DNA from 2 places in the Priestia sp. VA7 genome. Region 2 is predicted to be linked to the other one. Evidence: riboswitches for the same ligand, from Rfam matches in the RefSeq annotation. Region 2 holds a riboswitch; the other holds the start of a gene.

Region 1 (3,685 bases), on a different contig from region 2:
AAAAGCGCATCGTACGTATGCAAATCATTCTCAACTTCTTCAACTTTTTTTCGCGTAAGATTCACATGAGGAGCTTCAAGTAGTGGAGCAAGACCTTCATTGCTAATTGAATCAGCTACTAATACATTATACATGACGTGAACATCTCCCTTGGATTTTACTATCATCAAATATTTGATAATTTACCATGTTAAAAAAATTCTGTCAATTATATTTTTCAAACTTTACGATTAGTTATCAAATACACAATTATAAACGTAAAATTGAAACTATAAATATGTCATAATGCTGTTGGTTATGCACTTATTTCCTTATTTTACATATAAAACAGTAATGAAGTTTATAAAAGACATCAATTTAATAGGAATTAAAAAACTTCTTTATTTACTTTTAATTCGAGATAACATATAATAAATTCATAATTAAATATTGGTCTATCTTCGGGGCAGGGTGAAATTCCCGACCGGCGGTAAAAAACAAATTGTTTTGAGCCCGCGAGCTTATATGTAATACATACGAGCAGATTTGGTGAAATTCCAAAGCCGACAGTACAGTCTGGATGGGAGAAGGTGGAGGTTCAGCGTTCAAAACCTAATGTGATGAACGTTTATTAAATATGCCTGCCATGTCTCCTCTCAACGAATCATTTGTTGGGAGGTTTTTGCGTGGGGATATAAAGTTGAACCTTTCTTCTTTGAAGAGTGGATCACAAAGAAGGAGAGAGGCAAGATGCAACAAAGTAAGAAAACTCAAAAGCTGGTCATACTAGGAATGTTAAGTAGTATTGCTTATATTTTAATGATGATTAATTTTCCAATTCCTGGATTACCTCCGTTTTTAACAATTGATTTTAGCGAAATTCCTGCACTCGTAGCAGCACTTGTATTTGGACCGATGGCTGCTGTTATAGTAGAAGGAATAAAAAATTTATTGAATTATTTAATTCAAGGAAGTGCTACAGGGGTTCCAGTTGGTCAAGTGGCGAACTTTGTGGCTGGTTTACTGTTCGTTCTTCCTGTATCATACATGTTCAACCGATTTAAAACGGCTAAAGGTGTAACGATAGGTTTGGTTACGGGTACGGTGGTAATGACGGTACTCATGGCTGTCTTAAATTATTATGTCTTCTTACCAGCGTATACAATCTTCTTGCAATCGCCAGAAATGTCTAGTGAACAAGCACGTCAATATATCGTTGCAGGTATTTTGCCGTTTAACTTAATAAAAGGAGCAGCAACAGGGGTTATCTTTGTCTTATTGTTTTCAAAAATGAAGCAATGGATCACGCGTCGCATTGCTGTTTAATTCAATCGCTCTCCCGGGGAGAGCGATTTTTATATATAAAAAAACCTGCAGCATGTACACTACAGGTTTGCTCCATACTTATTCGAATTTATTAGCATCGCCTTCGAATTTTTCATCCGCTACGCGAATTGAATCCGTAGGGCAGCCTTCCATTGCATCCATCATATCATCTTCTAGATCTTCTGGAATTTCTACTACACCTTGGTTATCATCTAATGTTACGAATGCAATACCTTCATCATCATAATCATAAATGTCTGGTGCTGCTGCTCCGCAAGCGCCGCATGCGATGCAAGTATCTTTATCAACAATTGTATATTTTGGCATAACAAGACCTCCTGTAAAGTGTTCGAAAATTTCTCATTATATAATCTCTTGGCGAATCAAGAGTGAAATTTCTCCTTATTCATTGTAAAATGATTTATAAAACTTTTCAATAGAAAAGTCACTGAGAATGCTTATCAAATCAAGGTTTCTTCACTTACCCAAACGTTTTGATACATAAAGGAAAGAGCTAAAAAGCCTTTATCTCACATGCTATTGGTCACTTTTGGTACAATGAATGAGAAAGGAAGTTGACACCTTTGAATTATATTCAAGTTAGCATTTTATTTTGTATAAAACAGTTAAAAGGTGAGCGAACCGCCTATGGTATTTATCATTTATTAACAGGTAAAAAGTCAGCTCAAACGATTCAAGACGGAAAAATTTTTGGAATTTCGTTTCTTTTTCAGTCATTTGTTTACTTAGATAAACGGTCTTTTGAAGCCTGCGTTGCATATCTAAAAGAACAGCAGTATATTGAAGAAACTGAAAATCAAAAGTATGTGATGACAGATAAGGGACAAGCACGCCTTGAAGATGAACTGACGGCTCGACCCTTTCATCCAGCTTTAGACGGATGGAAATTCGCAAGCAGTACTCAATTATTTTTAGCAAGAATCACTTTGTTCATTCAGACCTTATCAAACCTACAGTATTTTCAAAAAGGGTTTTTACCCATTTCCAAAAATGCCGAGGTCATTCAATGGGTAAAAACGTATATTATGTCTCAAAAGCAAACGCGTCAAGAGTTAGCCGCCGAGCTATTCGAAGAGCTCCGAATGTGTTTGAAAGGTTGCACGGAACGGGACGCGTCTCTTTTTGTTTTGCAGCTGACTGGATACCAAAGAGTAGGCTTTACAAAAAATCAGTTAGCATATCAATATGAACTCGATGAGCATTATGTTCATATTCAACTTTTAGGGGTTATTCACCATATCATTGAAAAAGTAAGTAAAAATAATGAAAGCTTTCATGTACTGTCTTCTTTTTTACGTGATCTATATTTAGAATTGCCTTTGACAAGCTCGACGTTAAAAACGTATAGCTGGCTTCAAAAAGGCAAGACGCTTGAAGAAATTGCTTATATAAGGCGTTTGAAAGAAAGTACAATTGAAGATCATATTGCAGAATTAGCTCTGTTTGTTCCATCTTTTTCAATCGATGCATACGTATCGCCTAAGCAGCAGGAAAAAATTATCTCAGCTTTTGAAGGTTTGCGTACAAATAAATTAAAGGTGATAAAAGAAGAAGTAAAAGACGACGTTACCTATTTTCAGATTCGTCTCGTATTAGCAAAACATTTTACCTGATACTAAAAAAAGTGGTGTTTGATGTGAAGATAGAACAACTTCTACAGAAACAATTTGGCTATAGCCAATTTCGAATAGGACAAAAAGAGATTATTCAAGATATTTTAACCGGTCATAATGTGTTAGCGGTTCTGCCTACAGGAACAGGAAAATCATTGTGCTATCAGCTCCCAGCTTATTTGTTGAACCGACCGGTGCTGATTGTATCTCCTTTAATTTCACTGATGGAAGATCAAGTTCAACAACTAAAGGCAAGCGGAGAAAAGCGAGTTATTGCCTTAAATAGTTTCCTACAACAAGAAGAAAAACAACGAGCGCTAAAAAATTTAGCTTTTTATCGTTTTATTTATGCATCTCCTGAAATTTTGCAAAATGCTGTTGTAGTAGAAGCATTAAAGCAGGCAAAGGTAGGCCTTTTCGTTGTGGACGAGGCGCATTGTATTTCTCAGTGGGGACATGATTTTCGTTTAGATTATCTACAGCTAGGAGATATATGGAAGGAACTTGGCAGTCCGCTATGTCTGGCACTAACGGGAACTGCGACTAGGGAAGTAGTGGAAGATATTAAGCGCTACTTATCGCTTCCTGCTGTCAACGAGCACATCTATTCCATGAATCGAAGTAATATTGCGATGGAAGTTGATTTTGTTGCAAGTATTGAAGAAAAAAAAGAGAAATTACTGATGTACGTTAGTGAACTGCAAGGTCCGGGAATTATCTATTGTTCCAGCCGATCTTGGACAGAA
Region 2 (3,685 bases):
TTTGGCGATTAATGGGATTTCATAAGCGCCCGGCACCCAAGCCACGTCTACATCTTCATCAGCTACGCCGTGACGTTTGAGTGCATCTTCTGCTCCACTAAGTAAACGGCCTGTAATAAATTCATTAAAACGCCCTACCACGATTCCGATTTTTAATCCTGTGCCTACTAAATTTCCTTCATATAAATGATTCATCTTTTGTTCCTCCTGCTAGTATTAATATATAGTTATTTACATTTCTTTTCATGAATTAGCTTCATTTGTTATAACGAAAAAAAGTGTAAAATTATAAATGTAATAAATGACCTAATTTTTTAGCTTTTGTATCTAAGTATTTTTTATTGGCATCCACTGCCGGCATTTGAAGAGGCACTCGCTCGATTACTTCAAGGTCGTAGCCTTTTAGCCCAGTAATTTTACGAGGGTTATTCGTTAAAAGCTTCATTTGTTTGACTCCAAGGTCTTTTAAGATTTGAGCACCGATTCCATACTCTCGTAAATCTGCAGCAAACCCGAGTTTTTCATTCGCTTCTACGGTATCGTATCCTTCCTCCTGCAGCTTATATGCTCTTAGCTTATTTAGTAAGCCAATACCTCTGCCCTCTTGACGCATATACAACAGAATGCCGCGTCCTTCTTCTTCAATTTGCGTAAGAGCTGCGTGAAGCTGAGGACCGCAGTCGCAGCGTTCAGAACCAAACACATCTCCAGTCAAACACTCAGAGTGAACGCGAACGAGAACGGGGCTATTATGATCAATATCACCTTTGATAAGAGCCACATGTTCTTTATTATCAAGTTTATTTGTATATCCTACAGCTTTAAACTCACCAAATGCCGTAGGTAAGCTCACTTCTACTTCACGGCTAATAAGCTGATCATGTTTGCGGCGGTAGGCAATCAAATCTTTTATTGTAATCATTTTTAAATCAAATTGCTCTGCAATTTTTGTTAAATCCGGTACACGTGCCATTGTTCCATCTTCATTCATAATTTCACAAATAACACCCGCAGGCTTTCCTCCTGCTAATACTGCTAAATCAACAGCAGCCTCTGTATGACCTGCACGCTGCAGAACGCCCCCGTCTTTTGCAATCAATGGGAAAATATGTCCTGGGCGTTGAAAATCACTTGCTACCGTCGCTTCATTTACAAGAGCCATAACGGTAGCAGAGCGTTCATATGCACTGATACCTGTTGTACTTGAAATATGATCAATACTTACTGTAAATGCTGTGCCATGTGCATCCGTATTGTTCGCTACCATCGGGTGAAGATTCAATTTATGCGCAATTTCTTCATTAACAGGTGTACAAATTAATCCTCTTCCATGAGTAGCCATAAAGTTAATAACCTCAGGCGTCGTTTTTTCGGCTAATGCAATAAAATCTCCTTCGTTTTCTCGATCTTCATCATCGCATACAATAACCACTTTCCCCTTTTTTAACTCTTCAATGGCTTCTTCTACTTTATGAAACATCTCTTTCACCTCACTGTTAATTTGTAAAACCATGCTGCTGCAATAAATCCTTCATGTTACCTGAACGATTCGAGGCGCCAGGAGTTGACTTATTTGTCATCATCTGATGCATATATTTAGCTAACATATCGCATTCAATATTCACCTTGTCTCCTCGCTGTTTGTCTCCAACGACTGTGTGAAGCACCGTGTGAGGAATAAGAGAAATAGTAAATGATTGGTTGCTGACATCAAAAATAGTAAGACTTGTTCCGTCTACGGAAACAGATCCTTTTAACATCATAAATTCACGAAGTTCAGGATCGACTTGAATTTCATAATAAAAGGCATTTCCTTTACGTGTTTTGCTTACAATGGTTCCAATTCCATCAACGTGTCCGCTAACGAAATGCCCTCCAAACCGGCCATTTGCAGCCATCGCCCGCTCTAAGTTAACACGTGATCCAACGGTTAGAAGCTGAAGGGTACTTGCTTTAATCGTCTCCGGCATGACATCGACCGTAAATTCATTTTGAGAGTAAGCCGTTACGGTTAAACAAACGCCGTTAACTGAAATACTGTCCCCTAAGTTCACATCTTCTAACACGGTCTTCGCATCAATCGCAAGAACAATTGCTTCTGTGGCCTTTTGAATACGTTTTATTTTTCCAATTTCTTCAATGATACCTGTGAACATTTTCTTCACCTGCTTTGGCGCTATTGCAATTTCTTATACCGTTTTGAAATAGCAGCTGCTTTTTTTTCATATTTATCTTTCCCCCAACCACTGAAAATAAAAGAACCCCTTGAACAAATGTCCAAGGGGTCGGCTGAGCTGAATCAGTTTTATCTATGCAAAATTCCGCTAATTGTATACGAAATAAACAGTTATATTTTGTGTACAAAAACAAGGGTAGCTTTAAAAAAGGCAAGCGTGCCCCTTATTAATTCAACACAAAAAAACAACTGTGCTTCCTGATCCTTCTCCCATCCAGACTTTTACTGTCGGCTCTAGACTTTAACTAGATCCACCGCTAACATACATCGTATGAAAACGGGTCACGGGCTTAAAAGCATACGCTTTATCACCGCCGGTTGGGACTTACACCCGACCCCGAAGGATAATAATATATTCGACTGCTATAGTCTTATTTGTTTTACATTATAGCAAAGTAAAAACGACTTGTCACATCATTTAACTTCGTTTTTTCACATCTATTCTTTAAAATCCAGCTTTTAGCTTATTTTTTCTTTTTTAATACATAGCATCCATACAAAAGCTAGTCCAATATAGCCAAATATGGGATACAAAAATTCAAGAAGCTGGGCATATCCGAATTGCCCAATAATAAAGCAAGCCAAGATAATAAATGCAAAAGCTTGTTTGTCATTGAGGGGAAGAAATGACTGAAGCTGCTTAGCGATGCCAAATACATTTCCAATCAATGTAGTAAAAATCTCGCCCAACACAACTACCGTAAATAAAACATTCACCCACGCTGAGATATTTTTAACAACCGCACTCATCGGAATATCAAGTTGAAATGAATAAGGCAAATTGGAAAGGGCAAGATGAGTAGAAACAAGCATAAACGTAAGTACACATCCTCCTATTACGGCCCCTTTTTTAATCACGCTCCTATCTTTCACCGAGCTTCCTAATGGAACCAAAACGGCCTGAGCCAAAGCTAGATTCAGGGAAATATATAAAAAGGGACTAACCGCCCACTTCCACTGCGTGACGAGCGTTAAATCCGGCTTCGTTTGAATCAGTGAGAAATAGCTGATATTCGGCATAAAGATGATAAAAGCAAATGAAAGCATCATCGGCACAACAAGAGAATTAACCATTAAAATACCGTTAATTCCTTTTGCGATAAATATATAAGTTAAAACAATTGTAAAAATCATCCCAACAGGAGGCCACAGCCCGAACTGTTCTTTTCCTATTGCCCCCGTACTCGCTAGCATGACTGAAGTTACTCCAAATAAAATGACAATCATTACACCGTTTACCGCTTTTCCAAGCACATCACCAAATAAATATGTATTAAGCTGCTGATAAGAAGAAGCCCCAATTGCGTGCGAAAGCAGCATCATTTTTGAACCTAGCCAAATAAAAAACAAGCCGCTGACCAAAATTCCGACCATTCCAAGTTCCCCGTACTGTGTAAAAAATTGAACGATTTCCTTGCCTGTTGCAAAACCGGCTCCTACAACGGTGCC

Evidence for each region. Region 2 has a riboswitch for FMN ahead of ribE (riboflavin synthase). Riboswitches for the same ligand answer to the same signal wherever they lie in the genome.
Region 1: linked by a shared signal. The riboswitch ahead of AC0C45_RS02795 (ECF transporter S component) and the one ahead of ribE (riboflavin synthase) in region 2 are both predicted to bind FMN.

Annotation. Positions count from the first base shown of each region.
Region 1 covers NZ_JBVQPN010000001.1:522,969-526,653, forward strand. The annotation lists gene serA (phosphoglycerate dehydrogenase) at 1-134, opposite strand, end outside; FMN riboswitch at 433-575, shown strand; gene AC0C45_RS02795 (ECF transporter S component) at 730-1,305, shown strand; gene AC0C45_RS02800 (ferredoxin) at 1,384-1,632, opposite strand; gene AC0C45_RS02805 (YpbB family protein) at 1,890-2,939, shown strand; gene AC0C45_RS02810 (RecQ family ATP-dependent DNA helicase) at 2,963-3,685, shown strand, end outside.
Region 2 covers NZ_JBVQPN010000002.1:682,181-685,865, reverse strand. The annotation lists gene ribH (6,7-dimethyl-8-ribityllumazine synthase) at 1-195, opposite strand, end outside; gene AC0C45_RS09975 (bifunctional 3,4-dihydroxy-2-butanone-4-phosphate synthase/GTP cyclohydrolase II) at 287-1,480, opposite strand; gene ribE (riboflavin synthase) at 1,497-2,156, opposite strand; FMN riboswitch at 2,435-2,585, opposite strand; gene AC0C45_RS09965 (YkvI family membrane protein) at 2,696-3,685, opposite strand, start outside.